4 regions of the Paenibacillus sp. NRS-1782 genome follow, and region 1 is predicted to be linked to each of the others. Evidence: riboswitches for the same ligand, from Rfam matches in the RefSeq annotation. Region 1 holds a riboswitch; each other region holds the start of a gene.
The links. Region 1 has a riboswitch for cyclic di-AMP ahead of ACIFQM_RS02840 (3D domain-containing protein). Riboswitches for the same ligand answer to the same signal wherever they lie in the genome.
Positions count from the first base shown of each region.

Region 2: it holds a riboswitch for cyclic di-AMP, as region 1 does, so the genes downstream of both, ACIFQM_RS14100 (G5 domain-containing protein) here and ACIFQM_RS02840 (3D domain-containing protein) in region 1, are expected to answer to the same signal.
Region 3: it holds a riboswitch for cyclic di-AMP, as region 1 does, so the genes downstream of both, ACIFQM_RS00100 (C40 family peptidase) here and ACIFQM_RS02840 (3D domain-containing protein) in region 1, are expected to answer to the same signal.
Region 4: it holds a riboswitch for cyclic di-AMP, as region 1 does, so the genes downstream of both, ACIFQM_RS01285 (hypothetical protein) here and ACIFQM_RS02840 (3D domain-containing protein) in region 1, are expected to answer to the same signal.

Region 1 covers NZ_JBITPH010000009.1:132,018-137,638, forward strand. The annotation lists gene ACIFQM_RS02820 (hypothetical protein) at 1-27, opposite strand, end outside; gene ACIFQM_RS02825 (M20 family metallopeptidase) at 92-1,270, opposite strand; gene ACIFQM_RS02830 (ABC transporter substrate-binding protein/permease) at 1,418-2,881, shown strand; gene ACIFQM_RS02835 (amino acid ABC transporter ATP-binding protein) at 2,868-3,590, shown strand; cyclic di-AMP (ydaO/yuaA leader) riboswitch at 3,837-4,011, shown strand; gene ACIFQM_RS02840 (3D domain-containing protein) at 4,019-4,687, shown strand; gene ACIFQM_RS02845 (polysaccharide deacetylase family protein) at 4,845-5,621, opposite strand, start outside.
Region 2 covers NZ_JBITPH010000038.1:9,519-15,139, reverse strand. The annotation lists gene rnmV (ribonuclease M5) at 1-465, opposite strand, end outside; gene ACIFQM_RS14100 (G5 domain-containing protein) at 613-1,761, opposite strand; cyclic di-AMP (ydaO/yuaA leader) riboswitch at 2,031-2,313, opposite strand; gene ACIFQM_RS14095 (TatD family hydrolase) at 2,515-3,285, opposite strand; gene ACIFQM_RS14090 (HD domain-containing protein) at 3,327-4,610, opposite strand; gene ACIFQM_RS14085 (AbrB/MazE/SpoVT family DNA-binding domain-containing protein) at 4,941-5,195, shown strand; gene rsmI (16S rRNA (cytidine(1402)-2'-O)-methyltransferase) at 5,320-5,621, opposite strand, start outside.
Region 3 covers NZ_JBITPH010000001.1:15,298-20,918, reverse strand. The annotation lists gene ACIFQM_RS00115 (YwhD family protein) at 1-153, opposite strand, end outside; gene ACIFQM_RS00110 (M1 family metallopeptidase) at 278-2,290, shown strand; gene ACIFQM_RS00105 (hypothetical protein) at 2,302-3,129, shown strand; cyclic di-AMP (ydaO/yuaA leader) riboswitch at 3,415-3,552, shown strand; gene ACIFQM_RS00100 (C40 family peptidase) at 3,557-4,057, shown strand; gene ACIFQM_RS00095 (GNAT family N-acetyltransferase) at 4,359-4,865, shown strand; gene ACIFQM_RS00090 (4a-hydroxytetrahydrobiopterin dehydratase) at 4,941-5,240, opposite strand; gene ACIFQM_RS00085 (hypothetical protein) at 5,359-5,621, opposite strand, start outside.
Region 4 covers NZ_JBITPH010000004.1:82,628-88,248, forward strand. The annotation lists gene kdpA (potassium-transporting ATPase subunit KdpA) at 1-1,481, opposite strand, end outside; gene kdpF (K(+)-transporting ATPase subunit F) at 1,631-1,708, opposite strand; gene ACIFQM_RS01285 (hypothetical protein) at 1,921-2,316, opposite strand; cyclic di-AMP (ydaO/yuaA leader) riboswitch at 2,432-2,607, opposite strand; gene ACIFQM_RS01290 (glutathione peroxidase) at 2,976-3,461, shown strand; tRNA gene ACIFQM_RS01295 (tRNA-Leu) at 3,618-3,700, opposite strand; gene ACIFQM_RS01300 (urease accessory protein UreF) at 3,974-4,663, shown strand; gene ACIFQM_RS01305 (XRE family transcriptional regulator) at 5,017-5,238, shown strand; gene ACIFQM_RS01310 (helix-turn-helix domain-containing protein) at 5,367-5,621, opposite strand, start outside.

The DNA.
Region 1 (5,621 bases):
CGCCCAAAAGCTGCTCATATGATTCATAATGACTGCTCCTTTCTGGAGAGAAGACGGAAGACGAAATTAAAAATTTGGCGAAATTAAAATTTTAAATTTTTCTTTTCAGCAGAGAGAATTCTTCCTTAATCTGTGTCAGTAACTCAGGATTCGTGATTACATCACATGCGGTCCAGGCCAAGGTTCTGGCGGCTAGCAACATTCCTTCCAGCGCCCGGTCCTGCATCGCCAAATCGCGGAATTCAGGTGTATGCAAGGCGTGCTTCTCGTCAATAACTTGAATGTACGGATGAATGGCGGGACAGTGCAGCGACACATTTCCAATATCCATGGAGCCGTGATCTTCGCCCTCTGTGATGTCCTCCTGCGGAATGCCTGTCAGCACCAAATTTGCGGTAAAGGCATCGGAGAGCGCACGGTTGGTCACCATTTCATCATAAGATGTCTCATAATTCGAGGTTTTCAGACGACACCCGGCTTGTAGGGCCGCTCCTTCGGCAATTTGAATGACGCGGCGAGTCAATGAATTCAGTTCATGCCGTGTAGCAGCCCGTACATAAAATTGGGCAGAGGCATAATCAGGAATGATGTTTGCTGCCTGGCCTCCTTGATTAATGATGCCGTGAATACGTACCGTACTCTTCACCTGCTGGCGGAACGCATTAATGCCGTTGAACGTTTGAATCACCGCGTCCAACGCGTTAATACCTTCGTGGGGACTGGCCGCCGCGTGAGCGGATTGCCCAAAGAATTCGAATTGTACGGCATCAATCGCCAGCGATTTACCCGATTTTTCATAACCGTCGTAAGGATGCGTCATGAGTGCTATATCACAATCATCAAACAACCCGGCAGCCGCCATGGGGACCTTGGCACCGCGTGTTTCCTCGGCAGGTGTGCCGTATACTCGTACTTCTCCACCGATCTCGTCAATGACCGATTTGAGGCCAACAGCCGCTCCTGTACTCATCATACAGATCAGATGGTGTCCGCATGCGTGTCCCAGACCTTTCAGGGCGTCATATTCTGCTAGAAAAGCGATGACCGGACCGGGTTTTGCGGCTTTATAAGTCGCAATAAAAGCCGTTTCGATACCTAGAACAAGAGCCTGCACTTCAAATCCGTGAAAAGCCAATTCCTCTTTTAGACGAGCAGCCGCCAAAAACTCCTCATTCCCCAGCTCTGGGTTTGCGCCAATATATATAGAAATATCCTTAAAACTTTGGGCATGCTGCTCAATGGTACGTTGGATCGTCTGTTTAAAATCCATGCTAAAAACTCCTTTATATATGCTGTAATGTAGGTACTAAGCTAGAGTGCTGAATTTGTACTATAACATTCATTGCATAATCATGCATATTCATTTATAATGACACAATCTTATTTATTATAAAGAATTTAAGGAGAGAAAAAAAGATTGAAAAAGGCATATCGTTTTACCGCCCTTATTCTGACGGCGGTTATCTTGCTGTTGGCTGGTCTTCCGATGCTTACTGCATACGGGACGGAAGCGAAGACACAGTCAAAACTTGTACTCGGCATGAGTGCCGATTTTCCGCCTTATGAGTTTCATAAAGACATTAACGGCAAGGATACCATTGTAGGATTTGACGTTGATATCGCCAATGAAATTGCCAAGGATCTGGGTGCAGAGCTGGTCATTGAGGACATGAGCTTTGACTCGTTGCTGCCTGCCCTGCAAAGCGGTCGTGTAGACCTGGTACTGTCTGGTATGACACCAACGGATGAACGCAGAAAGAGCATTGATTTTTCGGATGTATACTACCACTCCAAGCAAGTCATTATGGTACGTCCGGAGGATAAGGACAAATATCCGATGATGGCTGCTTTGAAAGGCGAGAAGATCGGGGCACAAAAGGGCAGTATTCAGGAAGAGATTGCTCAAAAAGTGCCCAATTCCTCTGTAACTTCGCTGGATAAAATCTCCGACCTGGTACTCCAGCTTCGGACACAGCGTATTAACGCTGTCGTGATTGAGGATACAGTTGCTAAAGGATATACGTTGGACGGTACGGTAACGCTCGCCAAGGCGGTGCCAGAGGATGAGGGAGCAGAAACCGCTGTAGGTATTCGTAAAGGAAATGCTGAACTGCTGGCCTCTGTAAATAAAACGTTGACTCGCCTGAAAGCAGACGGTTCTATTGAAAAGTTTTCCACAGAAGCGAGTGCGCTCAATGCGGATCGACAGGTTTCATCCAATAACATCGTGGATATATTTTGGAAATATCGCAGCTTTTACGTTACGGGTATCGGCTACACGTTGTTGCTGTCTGCGCTCGGGGTACTGTTCGGATTTATCATTGGTCTGATCATCTCTCTGCTGCGGATGAGTGGTGTACGTATCATTGAATGGTTGGGTACGGCCTACGTAGAGGTACTACGTGGTACACCTATGCTGGTACAGCTTATGATCATCCATTATGGGGTTGCTTTGACGCTGGGCGTCAATTTTACGCCACTTCAGTCCGGTATTATTACGTTATCTCTGAATAGCTCGGCTTATCTGGCTGAAATTTTCCGTGCAGGTATCCAGGCAGTGGACCGTGGTCAGATGGAAGCAGCTCGTTCACTCGGTATGGGACGAGGCAAAGCTATGCGTCACGTCATTTTACCGCAAGCGTTCAAGTCTGTACTGCCTGCGATCGGCAATGAGTTTATTACGATTATTAAAGAGTCCTCCATCATTTCTACCATCGGTATCGTGGATATTATGTATCAGGCCCAAGTCATTAAGAACATCACCTACGAAGGATTAAGTCCGTTCGTCATCGCGGCTGCTATTTATTTTGTAATGACATTCAGCTTGTCGAAGCTGTTGGGTTTATGGGAAAGGAAGTTGAGAGCCAGTGATCACCGTTAAACAACTGCGTAAATCGTTCGGCAAAAGTGAAATTTTAAAAGGCATTGATATAGATATTGCCAAAGGCGAGGTTGTTGTCGTCATTGGCCCGAGTGGTTCGGGGAAAAGTACATTTTTACGTTGTATGAATCTGCTGGAGCAGCCGACCGACGGGGAGATTTTGTTTGAGGGCGAGCCGATCACAGCTCGTGGTCATAACATTAATGCGACTCGTGAAAAAATGGGGATGGTGTTCCAGCATTTCAACCTGTTCCCGCACAAAACGGTGCTGCAAAATCTGACGCTTGCGCCAACTCAGGTTAGGGGCCAGTCTGTGAAGGAAGCTGAGAAAATTGCGCTGGAGCTGCTGCGCACCGTTGGACTTGAAGACAAAAAGGCCACCTATCCAAATCAGTTATCCGGTGGACAGAAGCAGCGGATTGCGATTGCACGCGCCTTGGCGATGCAGCCGCATGTAATGCTCTTCGATGAGCCGACTTCGGCTTTGGACCCTGAAATGGTCGGGGAGGTGCTGGACGTGATGAAGAAACTGGCTGAGGGTGGCATGACGATGGTCATCGTGACCCATGAAATGGGCTTTGCCCGCGAGGTAGGAGACCGCATTATCTTTATGGATAACGGTCAAATTGTGGAGCAAGGTACACCGGAGCAGGTTTTTGGTACTCCAAGCCATGATCGTACCCGGGATTTTCTTGCCAAGGTTTTGTAAGAAATGAGCTTGTAAAGGCTATGAAGAAAGCTCTCCGCGTTGGAAGTTTGACGGGGGGCTTTTTCTTTTTTTTGTCATCCTCGTTCATATTTTTGTAACTAATTTCGATTTCATGATGACAAAATTGTAACACATGTAGTATGATGTTCAAGGTTCCCAACATTTTCATGCAGATAAGGTTACAAAATTGTGATATTATGCAGTGAGCCAAAACTTACCGGGGCAGCAGACAGCTACGACAGACGCTGAATGCGGGACCCAAAACCATGGGAAGTGCGGGGGACGTAACAACGGCAGTAACTTCTGATCCGTCTTCATACGAATGGATGGAAGGTTGCCTAGGGGTGAATTGCATTAAGCATAGGGCTTCTCCTGAGTCCGAATCCGACAGCTAACTTCGCAGGCATAACAGAGGAGGTACATATCTTTTGAAACATCTGAAACGTATTGGAAAAACAATGAAATTTGCGGTGCTGGCAGTAGCCATTGCAGGATTGGCGCAGACAGCCGGGGTAGCCGACGCTGCTTCGCTTCATACGGCCAAGGAAGGTGACACCTTCTTTTTACTTGCTCAACGTTACGGGGTATTTGTAGAAGATCTGCAAAAGGAGAACCCGGATGTTGCCGCCAGCAATATATATGCAGGAATGCAAATTAAGGTGCCGGACGAGAACAAGTTAAAGGCCGCTTCGGATTCGAAGCCTCAGCTTCTTTCCGAGAAAGCGCCAGCAGGTGACGGTCAACAGGTTGAAGCATGGGGCAAAACATTCAACTACAGAAAAGTAGTTGACGTGAAGGCCACAGCGTATTCCGCAGCAGCCAGTGAAAATGGAAAATGGGGAGCGGTGGACTATTTCGGAAATCCGCTTAAGCTCGGTACGATTGCGGTAGACCCCAACGTAATTCCGTTGGGTACGAAAGTGTTGGTTACAGGCTATTCCCACCCGGGGCTGCCGGATCAATCTTTTGTAGCAGTAGCACGTGATAAGGGCAGCGCCATCACGGGTAAACGGATTGATATTTTCATTCCAGGCAGCCCATCTTTTGTGAGTGACTTTGGTTTTCAGAATGTGAAGCTGTATGTCATTGATAAATAGACTATGTAAGCAAATGAATTAAGTGAACATAATATATATTATGTAAACTATAATCAAATAACGTAATCGCAGGTTCAGATCATATATGGGTCTTGTCGATTAGTAAAGGGCTGTCTTGACCGCAGAATGCATCTGCTGACAAGACAGCCCTTTACTGTTATTTCCGCTCCGAGGTGTGAAGTAGCCGGGGAACCGTGACAAATTTGTAGCCCTTGGCTTTCAGCGACTGAATGAGACCCGGCAGGGATTGAACAGTGCCTTTCAGATTGGAGCTTTGACCTCCACCTGCGTGCATTAAAATGATAGAGCCTGGTCCAGTAGCCGGGATCACATTACGCTGAATTTGTGTTTTACTGAGTCCCTTCCAATCGAGGGAGTCTACGTTCCAATTGACAATCATGTAGCCGTGACGACGCGCCCATCGGATCTGAGGCTCCGTAATTTCACCATAGGGCGGGCGGATCAGCTTGGGTCGAAAGCCTACAGTGGCCTCCAAAATATGTTCTGTTTTCTTAATCTGGTTGCGAAAGCGTTCCGGTGAAGCCTTCCTAAAATCCGGATGGGTATAGGAATGGTTGCCTAAGGCATGGCCTTCACGTACGATACGGCGAATCATGCCCGGGTGTTTTTCCGCACGGTGACCGACAATAAAGAAGGTGGCTTTGATCCCATTCGCATGCAAAATGTCCAGAACCTGCGGCGTATACCGGGAATCGGGCACGTCATCAAAAGTCAGGGCAATTTGCTGAGTGTGCGGGCCGCACATTTTGAAAATATCCGCATGTTTTTTTCGAAGCATGGCTAATGTGGGAGTGGCTCGTTCTCTGCTCTTATGTGCTGAAGAAACAACAGTCGCTTCCTTGGAATGAGTCGTTCCGATATCGGGAGGCGCATCCGCGTGAACGGGAAAACTCGAAAATGCTAGTAACAGTGA
Region 2 (5,621 bases), on a different contig from region 1:
TAACTGCTTACCGTTACAGTAACCAATACCCAGCATATTACCCAAAGCCATACGTCGTGCAGCAGCATTCGGGTGGGTGATCAGCCCGGCGTCAATCAGGTCCGCCCAATCAATTAGCGGATCGGCCCCTTCCACCGTCGTATGCACCCGTGCCAGAGCATGTCTGATCGCTTCAGGCGAGGCATTCTCCACGCCAATATCCCCTTTGCGCGTCGCTTCTGCCTCTGGTATAAAGGCCTGCTTGCAGCCAGGCACCTTGGAGGCGATAATTTTGCGGATACGCTCCCCTGCATGATCGGGATCGGTCAAAATAATGACACCCCGCCGCTCCTGCGCCAGCGCAATTTTGCGCAGCGTCATTTTATTAATGGCTGAGCCGCCCGTTTCTATCGTATCCGCTTCGACAGCACGGCGAATAGCGACCGTATCATCCCGACCCTCTACCACGATCACTTCCTTGATCATTTGCGTTTCCCTCCACTGCTACACAGTCAGCTATATTCATCTTTCCCTGCTTTTGAAAACAAAATAAGAAGAGGGTATCCTCTTCTTAGCATGGCATAACTATGATGTTAATACTATCGCATTGCCCTAAACATATACAACACGTTTTTAGTTCATTTCAGGCTTCACGGGTCCAATCACATATACGGTTTTACCGTGCTTGCGACCAAACTGATTGGCTTGACTCAAACTCTCATAATACACATCGATTTTGTGGCCTTTAATTGCGCCACCGGTATCCTCCGCACGGCGGAAGCCCACCCCTTCAATATATACCCACCAGCCGATTGGAATCACACTCGGATCGACAGCGATGGTGCGTCCTTCCGTGACACGCGTGCCGGATGCGGTACGTGTACCGATACCTGGCTCCTGTGACGAATAGGCCGTCATGGAGACGTTTTGTAATACTTTGTTATATTTAAAATTCACACCTGCTTTACGGACAGCATTGTCCGAACTAACCCGTGTTGCCTTAACGGCATCTTCAGGACCGACAGAAGCAGCCAGAACGACCGGTTTTTTCTTCGTTCCTACCGCAATCACCTTATCCACACGATTCTGTGCGACTTCCTTGTTTACCAGCTGCTTGGATACCAATTTTCCGTCATGGTATACCTTTTGAACATGCTGGACCACAACACCCGTTTTACCGCTTTGGATGACCCGATTATCACCTTTATAGAGACTTGGATCGGCCGTTTTGATGACCTGATAAGGTACCTGTTGCTTCTGTTCAACCTGCTGTTTCTTCACACGGATGATTTTTATGTCCATGTTAGACGAAACAGAAGCATCCAGAGCAGGATAAACTTTATCATTTGACGATAATTTATAGCCCGAGGTGCGAATGGCACCCTCTACTGTATTTTCTGTTGTGTACAATTTTTTCGTCTCGTTGGCTAAGGATAATTTGACCTGATTGGCACGTTTGATGACTACGCGATCCCCATCCTGTACTGCTCCGTTCAGCGGCATCGAAACCGTATCATGCGGCTGAAGTGAAATCGAATGCTCTTTGAGCAAATCTTGGAGCTGGGATTGCCGGGTTTCTACCGCAGATGCCTTACCATCGATGACAAAAAAGACCTGTTTTTTAGATTCAGTGTACACCAGAATTGAAATCATAATCGTTAGTGCGATTAGAAAAATAGCAACCAAAGCAGCCTGGCGCACATTTTCTTGCTTCCAACGCAATACGTAAGACATGCTGGATGAGCGTGACTCATGGGTCTCCTCTTTTTGGAAAATGCCCATTTCCTCCGTCCTCCTTACATAGCCCGCCGTCTGGAGTAAGACATAGTTGAGATTGACGTGACTATAACAGATTTTCTACAAGACAAGCCCGTAATGCGACTGTCCTGCACCATGTACCCGTCTTCGCGGCATGCTGTCCTCCCCTGTTTAATCACAGTATGATGACAGATTTTCTTTTATTCACAACAAAAAAAGCCAGAAAAAGAGACTAGAGAGCTCTTTCGTGGCTTCCGGCATGTGCGAATATGCGGAAAAATCATGCACGAGATGGCTTCTCTCTTGTTACGCTTACGGGGTTAGCTGTCGGGTTCGGACGTAGAGAGACGCCCTAGCTTGGGTCAACCGCTCATGGCGGTCGCCTTCGCATTCACCCCGAAGACCCAGAAAGAAATCGAAATACGGCCCCTCCACCTGTTCAATCCCATCCGGGAAAAGAATTTCGGTCGAGCCGGCTGGACGGAAGAGACGTTCCCTTCTTGCCATACGCCGGACGTACTGTAAGCCATATCGGTTCCCCCGTTCCCTGTAAAAGGGACTCAGCGAGACTGGTTCATGAAATGAGCTGTTGATGTTTACACTCAAACAACAATTCACTGAAAAGATGATATCCTGTTTCTATGCATGTTGTAAAGCAGGTTTCAAGTACATTTTTTAAAATATTCGGTTAAAATATTGTAATATTCTCGAGTTTCCTGCAACAAATTCATGATTAGCTTCGTCTATCTCTTTATTTTGATCGATTCCTTCACTTTTTCACTTAATGTCAAATCGTTCCAAGGCATTTTGGGTCGTTATTGACACTAATTCCTCCACCGTAATTCCCTTGATTTGGGCAGCCGCCTCTGCGACCAGTCCCACGTGTGCGGACTCATTTCGCTTCCCGCGGAACGGATGGGGCGTTAGATAGGGAGCGTCCGTTTCAATGAGCAGACGGTCCAGCGGCACCTGTGCGAGTACCTCCTTTGGCTGCTTGGCATTTTTGAACGTTATGGGTCCGCCAAAAGAGAGGTGAAAGCCCATATCCAGCACCATTTTAGCCGTCTCCCAGCTTCCGGAAAAGGAATGCATGACTCCGCCAACCTCACTCGCCTTTTCTTCACGCAAAATCTTAACAATATCTTCATGCGCATCCCGGTTATGGATGACAATTGGCATGTGCAGCTCACGAGCCAGTCCAATCTGGTTGCGTAGCACCCGATGCTGTACATCCTTCGGTGATGTGTCCCAATAATAATCCAGACCAATCTCCCCGATCGCCACGACTTTCTTATGACTGCATAACGATGCAATCCATTCCAAATCCCCCTCCTGCATCGTAATCGCATCCTGTGGGTGCCATCCAATTGCCGCATAAATAAAATCATACGTCTCAGCCAATTTCATCGTGGATGGAATCGTCTCACGATTAAATCCGATATTAATCATGCGGGTTACTCCCGCTTCGACAGCACGTGCTATAACTTCTTCCCGATCTTCGTCAAATTGCGGCGCATCCAGATGGGTATGAGTGTCAAATAAATTCAAAATTCATGTCCCCTTATTTACTTTTATTGGCATATGTTTGTCTATTGTTTGACAAAATAATTCCTTATTTCGGCAGGAAGCTTGTCCTTTACCCCATCCAATTTGTTTTGGGGATAGTACATGTGATATTTACCCCGGTGAATACCGCTAATGGAGCGCACAATTTCCGATACTTCGGAAATTTCTCTCACTTCTCCTTTACGTCCAAGCAGTAAAATCTGGTTGTCCGTCGAGCCACCCTGCCGAAACACATCATAAGGAAGATCCGTCGGAAAATCAATTTCCAGATCATATTCGGGATGTAAACCAACCTGCTTCAGCGCTGTCCGAATGTCGTCAATGGTATCTGTATCCATATTTTCAATCTCTACATATTTATACAGCTTGCGATCCATAAAACGGGCGCTCAAATCGCTTAAAATCTCGTCCTTTTCCTGTTTCCACTGACTGAATACTGTCTGAATCAAAGACTCATCGAGCATCAAATATTGTTCCACCGTAAGCTCTCCCCGAAAGAGATCCGGCAACGGTTCCAGCAGAAAACTAAACTCATATCCGTTTCCAAACAGCTCCTTCGCCCGCTTGAAAATCTTACGCAATAAAATTTCCGAGCTGCGCGTCACAGGATGAAAATAAATTTGCCAATACATCTGATAGCGTGACATCAGATAATCCTCTACCGCATGCATACCTGACTCCTTCACTACAATTCTTCCATTATGAGGACGCAACAGCCGTAAAATACGATCCAGATCAATGGTGCCATAATTGACGCCTGTCGAGTGAGCATCCCGCAGCAGATAATCCATGCGATCCGCATCCAGTGGGCTTGTGATCAGGTTAACGACAATTGGCTTGTCATACGTTTTGGCAATGACCGCAGCCACCTTCGTTGGAAGCTCTTCATCGACTTGCTTCAGCACAGCGTTAATCTCTGTATTCCCCAATACAATCCGGCATGTCCAATCCTCGTGGTTCATATGAAAGGCTTCTTCTATGGAATGGGAAAACGGACCATGCCCCACATCGTGCAACAAAGCCGCACACAGCGCGACTAAACCTTCTTCCTTCGGCCAATCGGAAAATTCGCCGCGTTCAAATTGGGAAATAATACGCCGTGTAATCTCGTACACACCTAGCGAATGCGAAAAACGACTATGCTCCGCTCCATGAAACGTAAGATAAGATGTACCCAACTGCCGAATGCGGCGCAAGCGTTGGAACTCTGGAGTATTGATCAAACGCCATATCACTGTATCCTGAACATGGATATAGTTATGTACCGGGTCCTTAAAAACTTTTTCTTCACTAAGTGGCTGGTGCAAGATATCAGCTCCTTTAATATTCTGAATAATGGATTAAGATACAATAAAATCCTAAACGATCTCCTTCATTCGACATCGTTTGTCGTATTATGTCGAATTATAGATTTTCGACATTTCCAAATCGACAAATGGCTAAAATCATCAATAAAATAAGGTAATACACACACATCATGCTCTTTATTCAAAATATTTTTGCATAATCAAGCTGTTAGCAAATTTTTAAGGTTGACTGTTTTGGGAATCGTTGGTATAGTAAATATCAGAAAAGAGAAAAATTTGTCGAATCATGACACTTATATTATTTTAAAGGCGAGAGGAGCCTGATTTATTATGATGAAATCCACTGGTATTGTAAGAAAAGTTGACGAGCTCGGACGTGTTGTTATTCCAATTGAATTGCGCCGCACATTGGGTATTGGCGAAAAAGACGCTTTGGAAATTTATGTTGATGGCGAACGCATTATGCTCAAAAAATACGAGCCTGCTTGTATCTTCTGCGGCAACGCCGAGAACGTAATTTACTTTAAAGGGAAAATTGTTTGTCAAGATTGCATCTCAGAAATTCCAACACCTGTGACAAACTAAGATTTTTAGTATATAATAGACTCATAAGAGATTGTTAATTCTAACCTTTTTCATATACACTCCTTGTTGCCTTCCACGGTTTGAACCCAACCGTTGGAAGGCCCTTTTTTGTGTAAGGAAGTTTTTATAAAAGAGCGTTATATACATCCCTTTTGGAAATGGAGCGGTCGGTAGCTGTACGCTTCATAGCGTCCTTGCGTGTCAGCCCTTCTGTCTCATAATGCGCAACGTGGGCCTCCAATGATAAGGACTGCCACCATGCCTGTCGCTCCTCTTCCTCTTCTGCTTCGCTTTTCCCTTCAACTACCAGGCAATATTCACCAAGTGGTGGATGCTCCTCCAGTCTGGCAAGACATTGCTCCGCCGTTCCTCGTAACCATTCCTCATGCAGCTTGGTCAACTCACGTGCAAGCACCACTCTGCGTT
Region 3 (5,621 bases), on a different contig from region 1:
ACCAACATCAATTTTGGCCTCGCCGCGGTCAATAATGACCGGGGACATGCTGTTCAGGTCGATTGACCCTGCGCCGAAGCCCTTATGTTTACTCTTGCCACTGACAATGTTCAGTGCAATCTGTTTTTTGCCGTCCGGCTGATTTTCACTCATGCGTCACTAAGCCTCCATTTTCCGTATTGACACTCATTCTACACTATAAATATTTTAACTAATAATCTCCCGAAAGCAAACATATACATGCTGTAGATGCTTGTCAACGGGAGGTATCCATTGTATGACCCCAGCACGCACCAAAATCGTTTTACTGTCTACACTAGCCCTCGGTCTCCTCGCAGGGACGTTATGGTTTGCCTGGCAGCCTGAATCTAAGTCCGATTCGCAATCCTTGGGCAAACCGCCGTACGATTCCCAGTCGGAGTCTGCTCTTGCGCCAAACATGGGCAAGCCCCTGGGGGCAAACATCCTGCCTGACGTACCCCAAAGTCCTCCGCAGCCCGCTTCGGAAGTTCTCAGCAAGCGTGTGGCGGAATACCACATTGACGTGTCCCTGGAGGAAGGACAGGTTTTGCGGGGCACCGAGACGCTTACATGGAAGCATCCGGGCACAAAAACCGTGAATGATCTATATCTGCACCTGTACCCCAATGCCTTCTCTTCCATGGAAACCACCTTCATGAAGGAATCCGGGGGCAAGCTACGCAGTGACACCATGCCCAAGAACGGCTTTGGCTCCATGACACTAACTGAACTTAAAACGGAAGACGGCTTATCCCTCCTGCACCGGACCCAATACGTGCAGCCGGATGACGGTAATGTGAACGACCGCTCGCTCATGAAGATACGTCTCCCCAAACCAGTCCGAGGTGGTGAAAGTATTACATTATATATGAAGTTTGAGGTAAAGCTCCCCGCCATCTTCGCACGTATGGGCGCAACAGATGATTTTGTCATGGCAGGTCAGTGGTTTCCCAAACTTAGCGTCTACGAAACCGCAGGACAGCGTGGACGCGCCGAGGAAGGCTGGAATCTGCATCAGTATCATGCAAACTCCGAATTTTACGCCGATTTTGGAATTTACAGTGTGCGGATTCGAGTGCCTGAAACATACATCGTGGCCGCAACTGGATTCCCCACCCGTGGAGCCGTCCGGCAAAATGGACAAAAAATATATCAATTTTACGCCGATGACGTACACGACTTTGCATGGTCCGCTTCACCCAATTTTGTAGCCGTAGAAGAACCATTTTCCTCTGCCGAGGTGCCGGGTGTCAAAATCAAGCTGTATCTCGATCCATCGCACAAGGAGCTCAAGGGACGCTATATGAGCGCAGCCAAGGCCGCTCTTTCCTATTACAGCAAGTGGTACGGGCCTTATCCATATTCGACCCTGTCCATCGTTGTACCACCCAAAGCAGGCAGCGGCGCGGGCGGCATGGAGTATCCCACACTCATTACGGCTGCAGCGGCGGATAACCTGAATCCAGGCTATAATCTGGAGCGGACAGTTGTTCATGAGATTGGGCATCAATATTTCTATGGAATGGTGGCAAACAACGAATTCGAGGAGCCATGGCTGGATGAAGGCTTTACCTCTTATGCAGAGGAACGGCTCATGGAGCAAGAATACGGATTGATCCCCAACTTGCCGTTACAGTCTGGACAGGTATCTTCCCCGCAGCCGTTAAACCGTGAGTCTTGGAAGTACGGCTCAGCTGCTAAATATGCACAAAATGCCTATTCTCGGGGCAAGCTGGTGCTGCGTGGCATTGAGCGCCAGGTCGGCGCGAAAAAAATGGACCGAATTATGCGTACCTACGTCCAGACCTACCGATTCAAGCATCCATCCTCACAGGATTTTCAGCGTATCGTCGAAAGAGTCACCGGACGTTCATGGAGCCACTATTTTGAACAATATGTATACGACGGCCAGATGGCGGATTTTTCAGTGGATCGCATTACGAACCGTAAGCTGGACAACGGATACGAAGCAACCATTACACTCAGCAAAAAAGGGGCAGATTATCCCAAGGTCCCTGTTCAAATTACCTTCAAGGACGGTACAACGATATTCAAGGCTTGGGACGGCATGGGCAAAAGCACCACCTATCGACTCAACAGTGCATCTCCAGTCTCCCATGTGATTATTGATCCACTGTACACGATTGCGCTGGAGAACAAGCATATCAACAACAACCTGAAGGCCGAACTGAACGAGAAAACACAGACCCGCTGGAGCATAAGTGTAACCAAGCTGCTGGAGACACTGCTTGGAAGTCTGTCATGGTGAGGTGTCTATAGATGCGTACCGTTATAAAAGAAGGCTGGGCGCTTGTGCGCATACAATTTTATATTGTCATCATTCTATTTTTGTATCGACTGCTATGGGGCGTTTTTCTCTATCGGGTGGTACAATCCGCCGTTACTCCCCTACTACTGCGCTACCCTGATCAGGGGCAAAATGAACTGGGGCAGACCTTATTTTGGATGGAGAGCCAGATTGCCCTGACAGACAACCGGGAGGTTCATATGTATCTGTGGATACTACTGGGGGCAACGGTGCTGCGTATACTGATTACCCCCTTCATCCGGGCGGGAATATACCAAAGTCTGCACACCCATGCGACCGAGCCACAAAGTCTGTCTTTTTTCCGTGGAATGAAACGTCATGGTTTATCATCGCTGATCTATTACGTCATCGAGCTTGGGCTCTTGCTGCTCCCTGCTTTCTGGATGGTACCGAGGCTCTACCCTATCGTAGCCGGGGCGCTGCAATCTCCCGCCTATCTGCTGCATGTGCTGCCCTATGCCATCGGTTGGATCGCTTATGGCTGGTTCATCCGCCAGTGCATCCTGTACATGCAGCTAGGCACCGTAGGTGGTCACGCCATACTGTCGTCGCTGCTCGCCTTCTTTCGCCAAATCCTCGCGGCTATCGGTATTTCGCTTCTGCTCGGCGCAGGTGTGTTGCTTGTCCTTGGCCTATTCGGCATGGTGGCGATGATTTGGACTGGCATGCTGGCACTCATTCTCCAGCAAACGTATCATTTTGTTACCAGTCTGGTCAGGCTATGGCACATCAGTTCACAGTACCGCCTATGGCATACTGATATCTCCGGCAGAGGTTGAACCCCCACTCCGTTCCTCCTGAGCAATTTTTGGCTGTCGGAAGGAGACTATCTATATCCATTTCTATTCATGTAAACGGCACCTAACTGAATACTCTTAGCAAAATCTGTTCCCTCGATAAAGGGAGCAGATTTTTTTGTAACTTTTTGCGATGAAACATTTGCCAAAGCCAGCCAACTTTGTTACAATAATCGCAGTGAACTGATAGTAACAACTTTGTAATCTTTATTGTAACCTTTACCTTAAAAATATCGTTATCGTGAATACTGCTCTCCAAGGTGCACATCTTAAGTTAAGCCTAATTCCTGGCACCTAGGAAGCGGGGGAACCAGTTTGGGTGAATTGATCTCGCAACAGAGTGATCATAGGGGAACCTTCTACCGAATCCTTAAGCTAACCTCGCAGGCATTGGAAGGGGTATTTTTTTTTGAAGAAGAAACTAACAATCGCAGTCATGGGTCTTGCCATTGCCTTTACATCTTTTACATTCGGTGGCGGCAGTGCATTTGCAGACTCCAAGATGGACCAGGTGATCCAAGATACCAAAGGAACGAGCTATAGAAGCGGAGGCACTACACTCGACGGATTCGATTGCTCCGGCTTCACAATGTATGTATATCAAAAATTGGGAATTAAACTGCCGCATCAATCCGGATCACAATTCAAAATGGGATCTTCCGTATCCCGCGATGAAATGAGACCTGGAGACCTGGTGTTCTTCAACACCACAGGTAGAGGCATTTCCCATGTAGGTATCTTCATGGGTGAAGGGAAATTTGCCCACTCCTCATCTTCACGTGGTGTAGTTGTTAGCTCACTGAACGAAAATTATTACGCTAACCGATATGTCGGTGCCAAAAGAATTATGAGTACAGATGCTTACCACGCTGTAGCTTCTGAAACTCCTGATGACGACAACGTAGAATAACTAACGAACAGCAAGCTAACCTGAGCCGCAATTTGATTCTGGCCGGAATCGAATTGCGGCTTTTTATGTCCGCAACATCAGAAACGTTAATTTTACTGACGAACTGACACCTCAAAAGGTTTCAGTTTTTGCGAACATCGTCGATTTTACCGTCACGGCGAGGGAGCATATGAGCAGTAAAGCCTTCTTATTGAATGTATACCCGACTTGAGCATGAAATAAACACGCTTGCCAATCCCCTGCAACTTGTCTACAATCTGTTGTTAATAGTTTAAGTATTGTAAAAGGAGGATGGGAAAACATGCCGGCCTCAATATCTAACTACCGAATCGTGCCGATGGACGAGCAGCAGGCGGCTGCGATATGTGAGTGGCGCTATGATCCACCCTACAATATATACGGCTGGCTACCCTGGGAACAAATGAAGGTGCTTGAGGTCGAATTTGGAAGCCCCACGCTCCGCGAGGAGCAATATGTAGCTGTACTGGATGACGAGAACATACTAACCGGATTTGCTCAATATTTCCCGATGCTTGGCGTGACCCGGCTAGGTCTGGGAATGCATCCCGGATTGTGCGGGCATGGCAGAGGCGCCGAATTTGTCCGTGCCATTGCCGAGGAAGCCAGACGACGCAACCCTGAAAATGAAATTGATCTGGAGGTGCTGACCTGGAATGGGCGCGCCATCCGGGCTTACAAGGCTGCCGGATTTGAGCTTACGGATACCTATGAACGTCAGACTCCCGATGGCAAGAAGCCGTTTCATTGTATGGTGTATCTTCCCGACCACCAGCCTCGTGTTCTATGATAAAAGCGCCTTCGGCATACAACTGCATTGTTGTATATCGAAGGCGCTTTTATCATACGGTAGGCCACGATTAGTTCAATGACTGCTACGCATTTTCTCAAAAGCTTCATTATATTGTTGGGCTTCCTTAATATCCACGGCCATAATGCCACCGTCATCCCAGGAGGTTAAACGCAGGGTCACGGTCTTATAATCAATCGTAATAAATGGATGATGATTAAATGCTTCCGATATAGCAGCAACTTCATCCACGAATGCAATCCCTTTCATAAAACTGAAAAAATTATATTTCCGGACAATCCATCGTCCTTCCTCCAGTTCCCAGCCCTCCAGCTTCTCTAGATGTGCTTCAATCTCTTCTTGTGTAAAAGGCATGATACGACTCCTCCCTGTTTATACGGAAGCCTTTCAGCCGCTTGAATGCGACCAAAACTACGATATATTGGTGTCCATATTACCACGGCCCCGTTGATAAATCCATTAAACGGCCTGCTCAAATCAAAGGTACCGACGTCAACTCCTCATCTCCAATGAGCACATAGATACGGTGCTGCTCCGGTTCATAGATGACAACACCGCTGCCCACAGCGATAACGGGCTCTGTACCCAGCGCATAAAACAGGTCTTCAGCCAGCGCTTCATTGACTTCCTGACGCCCTGCCGGGTCCAGCCTGTCCCAATCTTCTGCTTCCATTTCGAAAAATTCATAGCTATCTGGAATGCGTCCCACAGCCTCTGTCAAATCGTTCAAAATTT
Region 4 (5,621 bases), on a different contig from region 1:
TATCGTCCAAAGAACATAACCACACCCGCTGTCGTGTTCCAGAATACGTTGTTATCCGCAAGACCCTCAAATCCCGAACCGTTATTAGCCGCAGATGACGCATATTCATATAACACCTGAGTCAACCCGTGATATCCGGGGTTCGTGACCGCATCGTATCCCCAATGACTCATAAAGGCGAGCGCAGTCGGCACCAAAATGAGAAACGGATGTACCAAAATGGCAATCGCGATCAGCTTCATTTCCTTGCCTTCTATTTTCCTGCCCATAAATTCCGGGGTCCTGCCGACCATCAATCCACATATAAACACACCCAGAATCGCATACATCAGCATATTCATCAGCCCGACACCCTTACCGCCGAAAATGACGTTCAGCATCATTTCGCCCAAAGCAGCCATACCGCCCAATGGAGTCAGTGTATCGTGCATGTTATTGACCGAGCCTGTCGTAGCCGCCGTCGTCACCGCCGTGAACAATGCCGATTGTCCGATGCCGAAGCGGACCTCTTTCCCTTCCATGCTACCCTGAGAAGCATCCACCCCCAGTGCCTGAATCAGCGGATTACCCGTTTTCTCTGATACGTACGTAATGGCTAGGAATACGAGAAACAGTACCATCATGGAGCTAAATATAATCCACCCCTGCTTGCGATTACGAGCGAATAGCCCAAAGGTATACGGCAGTGAAGCCGGCATCACCCACATCGCCAAAATTTCCAGCACATTCGTCCAGGGGTTTGGATTTTCAAAAGGATGCGCCGAGTTGGCCCCATAGAAACCGCCCCCGTTCGTCCCCAAGTGCTTGATTGATTCCAGCGAAGCAACGGGTCCCAAGGCCATTTGCTGCTGTGTTCCGCTCAGCGTCGTGATATCCGCCGCAGGCTGAAGCGTCTGCGGTACTTTCAATCCAACCAGCACCAGTGTAAGTACAAAGGCCAGTGGCAGGAAAATCCGTATAATCGCTTTGATAAAATCCTGAAAAAAGTTGCCCATTCCTTCTCCGCGCCGCGTCAATCCTCTCATAAAAGCCGCAGCAACCGAAAAACCGGAAGCAGCCGAAGTGAACATCATCATCGTAACAAACGCCATCTGTGTCAGATACGTAAGCCCGCTTTCTCCGCTATAATGCTGGAGATTCGTATTGGTCATAAAGCTGATCACCGTGTTAAAGGCCAGTGACGCCTCCATATTGCCGTTTCCAGTCGGGTTACCGGGAAGCAGTCCCTGCAAGCGCAGCAGCACATAGCTGATCGCTACAAGCACGACATTCGTAGCAATAAAGCTCATCACATACGTGGTCCAACGCATGCTCTCCAGCTTTTTCAATCCTATAACCTTATAAATCAACTTCTCCGTCCCGCCAAAGACTCGATCCGTCCGATTTGGTTCATTGGAGAACACATGATATATATAGGTGCCCACTGGTTTCACCAGGAGCAGCAATATCACAATCACAATTCCAATTTGCAGCAGCTCCATCATCTATTTCCTCCCTCAAAATACTCCTGCGTTTGGACAACAGACGGGTTCATCGCACCAGTCGAATGCACACGTTTGCGAAAGCCCGCTGACTCTGATGTTTCATCCATGATCTGCTGTCCCCCGCCCGCTTGATCCTGCTTAGCTGATTAGAACTTTTCAGGATTCAGGAGTGCGTAGATTAAATACACAAATACAATAGCCGTAAGCGCAAGCACAACCATCATCCCTTTCGCCCTCCTTTGGAGGTCTGCGCATCACACCAGCGTACAAGCATCAGTATCATTCCATAACTCACAGCCATCACCAGCAGCATGTATATATCCATCATGTTCATACCCTCCCGTATCCGTTCTTAATTCATCATTCTGACACTCTCGTAAAATCGCTATGCAACTAAATTCGCAAATTTTAATGTATACCAGCACACCGTAAGCGACTATCCGTTCAGCAGGAAACCCACCTCTCCGTTCAAAGTGTAGATCACATGGTCCGCTCCCAAACCTCGATAAATCCCTTGAGGATTACAGCCGTGTGTAATGACATAGATCGGATCTGCTGTCAGCGGCCGGCATATTTGCAGAAAACGGCACGTCAGATTCAAGCTGTTCTCGAACAAATACACGCAGCCAATTTCTTTTTTGGGAAAATTCCATTTCCCCGCTTGCATCGTATTGATGCGCACAACATGCTCCACACCCATTTTTTTGAGCTGTCGTTCCTCCTGAGCGCTATTCGTCAGAACCGCAAACGCCAGTTTTTTGAACATAAGCAATTTCACAAAATTTCTGCCCGTTTCATTTGGTGCAGTGACAATGATTAGCCGACCTTCCATCAGTAGCTCCTCTCCCGGTATAAAAAGACAACAAAAAGAAGCCAAAGGAAAAAGGCTTTCCTCCGGCTTCTTACGTAACCATGATAAAATAAACCATGGCTGCACACGGCGGTTTGTTGCCTCTCCCTGTACGCTTACGAGGTTAGCTGTCGGATTCGGACGTGAGAGTCGCCCTATTTCTGGCACTTGGCCAGAAAATTCACCCCATGAGACACACGGCCCTCTAAAAGCCGCATAGATCCCGTTTGGTTCCCCCGCTTTTGCAACTGCAAAATTCAGCGCTATAGACAATTCGTTGCTGCTTCATTCACTTCATTTGAAATTACGTCTTGAATCATACACCCGCGCAAGGAACACTGTAAAGCTCACCTGCGGGGTTATAAATCGGTCTTTAGAGCATAAAAGATTAATAACAGCGCTTACAACATAAATATTCTTCTCCCAGCTCCTTCAAGCTCGGTTTTTCATCTCTTTTCGAAAATGAAGAGGCATGTCAATATTGACGTATGGGGAGCGTTTTTTGTCCTTTATTTGTAAAAGAGAAAGAAAAAGTGCTGTATGCACCTGATAAACGGCGCATTACATCTATTTATAGGTTTGCAACTCTTCGTTAAATTTCTTACAATTTAATTGTAGAATATCAAATTAGGAGGAAAACCATGACCGTTTATGAATATGATGCACAAACCCTGCAAGGGAACGTAATTCCGTTGTCCACATACGAAGGAAAAGTACTGCTCATCGTGAATACAGCCAGCAAATGCGGGCTAACCCCCCAATACAAGGCGCTACAAGAACTATATGACCAATACCAAGAGCAGGGTCTTGAAATCTTGGGGTTTCCCAGCAATCAGTTTGCCAAGCAAGAGCCAGGTTCCAGCGAGGACATTTCGGAGTTTTGCCAGATCAACTATGGAGTTACATTTCCGATGTTTGCCAAAATAGATGTCAATGGCGATCAGGCGCACCTTTTATTTCGCTACCTCACCCAAACAGCTCCCGGCGTATTAGGCTCCAAAGCGATCAAATGGAATTTCACTAAATTTTTGATTACACGCGAAGGTAACGTATTTAAGCGCTATGCCCCACAGACAACTCCAGATAAACTGACGGGGGATATTGAGAAGCTTTTACAGCAAAGCTGACAGGCTATTTCATCACCTTCTCACAAGCAGCCGATCCAGGCAACTGCTCCTGCGGCTAGGAAAAAGGATATTTTAGTTCAGCTTATATAACAAAAAAAGCATCCAATCACGTCAAAAACGTGTCAGGATGCTTTTTTAACTGTGTCTTGCATGTAATGCGGTCGAGAGGACTCGAACCTCCACGGGCGTACGCCCACTACCCCCTCAAGATAGCGTGTCTGCCATTCCACCACGACCGCAAATTCTAATGTTTTGAGGCAACAGATTTATTATACTCCCTTGTATTCTATTTGTAAACATAAATACAACAATTATTTTAAAGTCATATAATATAACATGTAATAGCTATAAAAATATTTAATTTGACATGTCAGCACTATGAGTGTAAATATATATTACATAATATCTCTATTTTTTCTAAGTACTTTTCTGAATGCGCTTTTTAAAGTTATTTAATTTAACATGAACATTCTATTCCAAGGAGGCGAACCGCATTGCACAAAGGCAATCGTTTGCTGAACTACGCATTGCTGTTGGACCCTTCCCTGCCTGTCGGTGGCTTCACTCGTTCCTACGGGCTGGAGGAGCTGTTTCGCAATGGCCGCTTAACCTGTTTACAAGACTTGGAACACTATGTACGCACTGATCTGCTTCCTCAGTTCACATCCCTCGATGGCATGGCTATCAAAAGCCTCTATATCGCTGTTCAGCAAAATGATGGTTGGCGTATCGCCCTCATTGATAAAATGCTGCACGCCCAGCGCTCTTCCCTACAGCATGTGAAAGAGTCACGCCTATCTGGCCAACGCCTGCTTAAGCTCGCCAAAGCCTTGTACCCTTGGCTTGAATTTGACCAACTCGAAGCTACACTCATCCAATACAATGCGATTGGTACACTCGCAACCGTTCATAGTTGGATTAACGTTTCCCTTGGAAATAATGTAGAGCAGACCATTCACGGCTACCTTGCTGCGGCAGTGTCCTTCTGTGTCGAAGATGCTTTTAAGCTGCTCAATCCTCCTTCTGAGGAAAAGAACCCTGTTATTCAGCGAATGACCAACGAGCTGCTAGCCGCATGGAAACAATACAATGTCCCTGAGTCAGAGCCAACCGCATTTCAGCGCGGACTTCTGTATAGGCATTGGTCCAGCTCCTACATTACTCAGCCACCCTATATGAGCAGCAGCCACCAGCGCGGGTGAACTTCACTGATTCCTTCGTACGCCCTCGTTATACGCCTCCTGCATCCCCCTGATGCCTGTTTTCAAAATTCCAGCACCAATGCCAAAAGCACTCCCACCACTTTTTCCAGTGGCAGAGTGCTTTTTTTATCCGGAATACAACTGCAATTTCGCACAATTAACAGGCTTCAGATGGATCATCCAGACCATTCATCACTTAATTAAGTTATATTTTTATCCGAATTACGTATTTTAGATTGTAAAAACACGTATAAACGTGTATCATAGTTTCAGATGGTTAATTCTAACATGTTTACTGATGATTATTATAACACACCAATTATTCCGCAAGAATCCGTAAGGGGCGATTTCACTTGAACAACAAAATGCCTGTCACCTCCCTCGGGTGGGCCATCAAACAAAGGCTTGTCGAACTTCGGCTGGATCAGAAAACATTTTGTGAAACGCATAACATCCCGCCTTCACGCTTGTCCAATCTGATTCACGGCACCCGCAAAGCACAAAGGTACAGAAAACAAGTTGCTGCAATCCTCAACATTGACGATAACGATTATAAGGAGGCACCACCACTCTGAAACCAACGATGTGAGCGTCTTTCCAAGTATACGAGACGCTACAACATCGACAACCCAAATAAACTCGTCAATCGAACCCGCCAGTCCGTTTTACGTGTTTTCAACCTGAGTGATCTTTAGAGAGAAGATCATTCAGGCTGTGTTTTGTCATTCTCACCTTTTTGCTTACGATATTTCGCAAATTCCACATATTCTAATATGAAATTCTGTTCTTCTGTTTCCAGATCCTCTGCCTGGCTATTCAATGGCCCCATCACTCCAAAAAAATAAGCAGCCTTTTGCTCCTGAAGTACACCCTGACCAGGCTTGACGCCTTTCATTAACCAATCCAGCGATACATAAAAAAAGTCCGAAATCTGGATTAAATGCATCGTTCCCGGCGT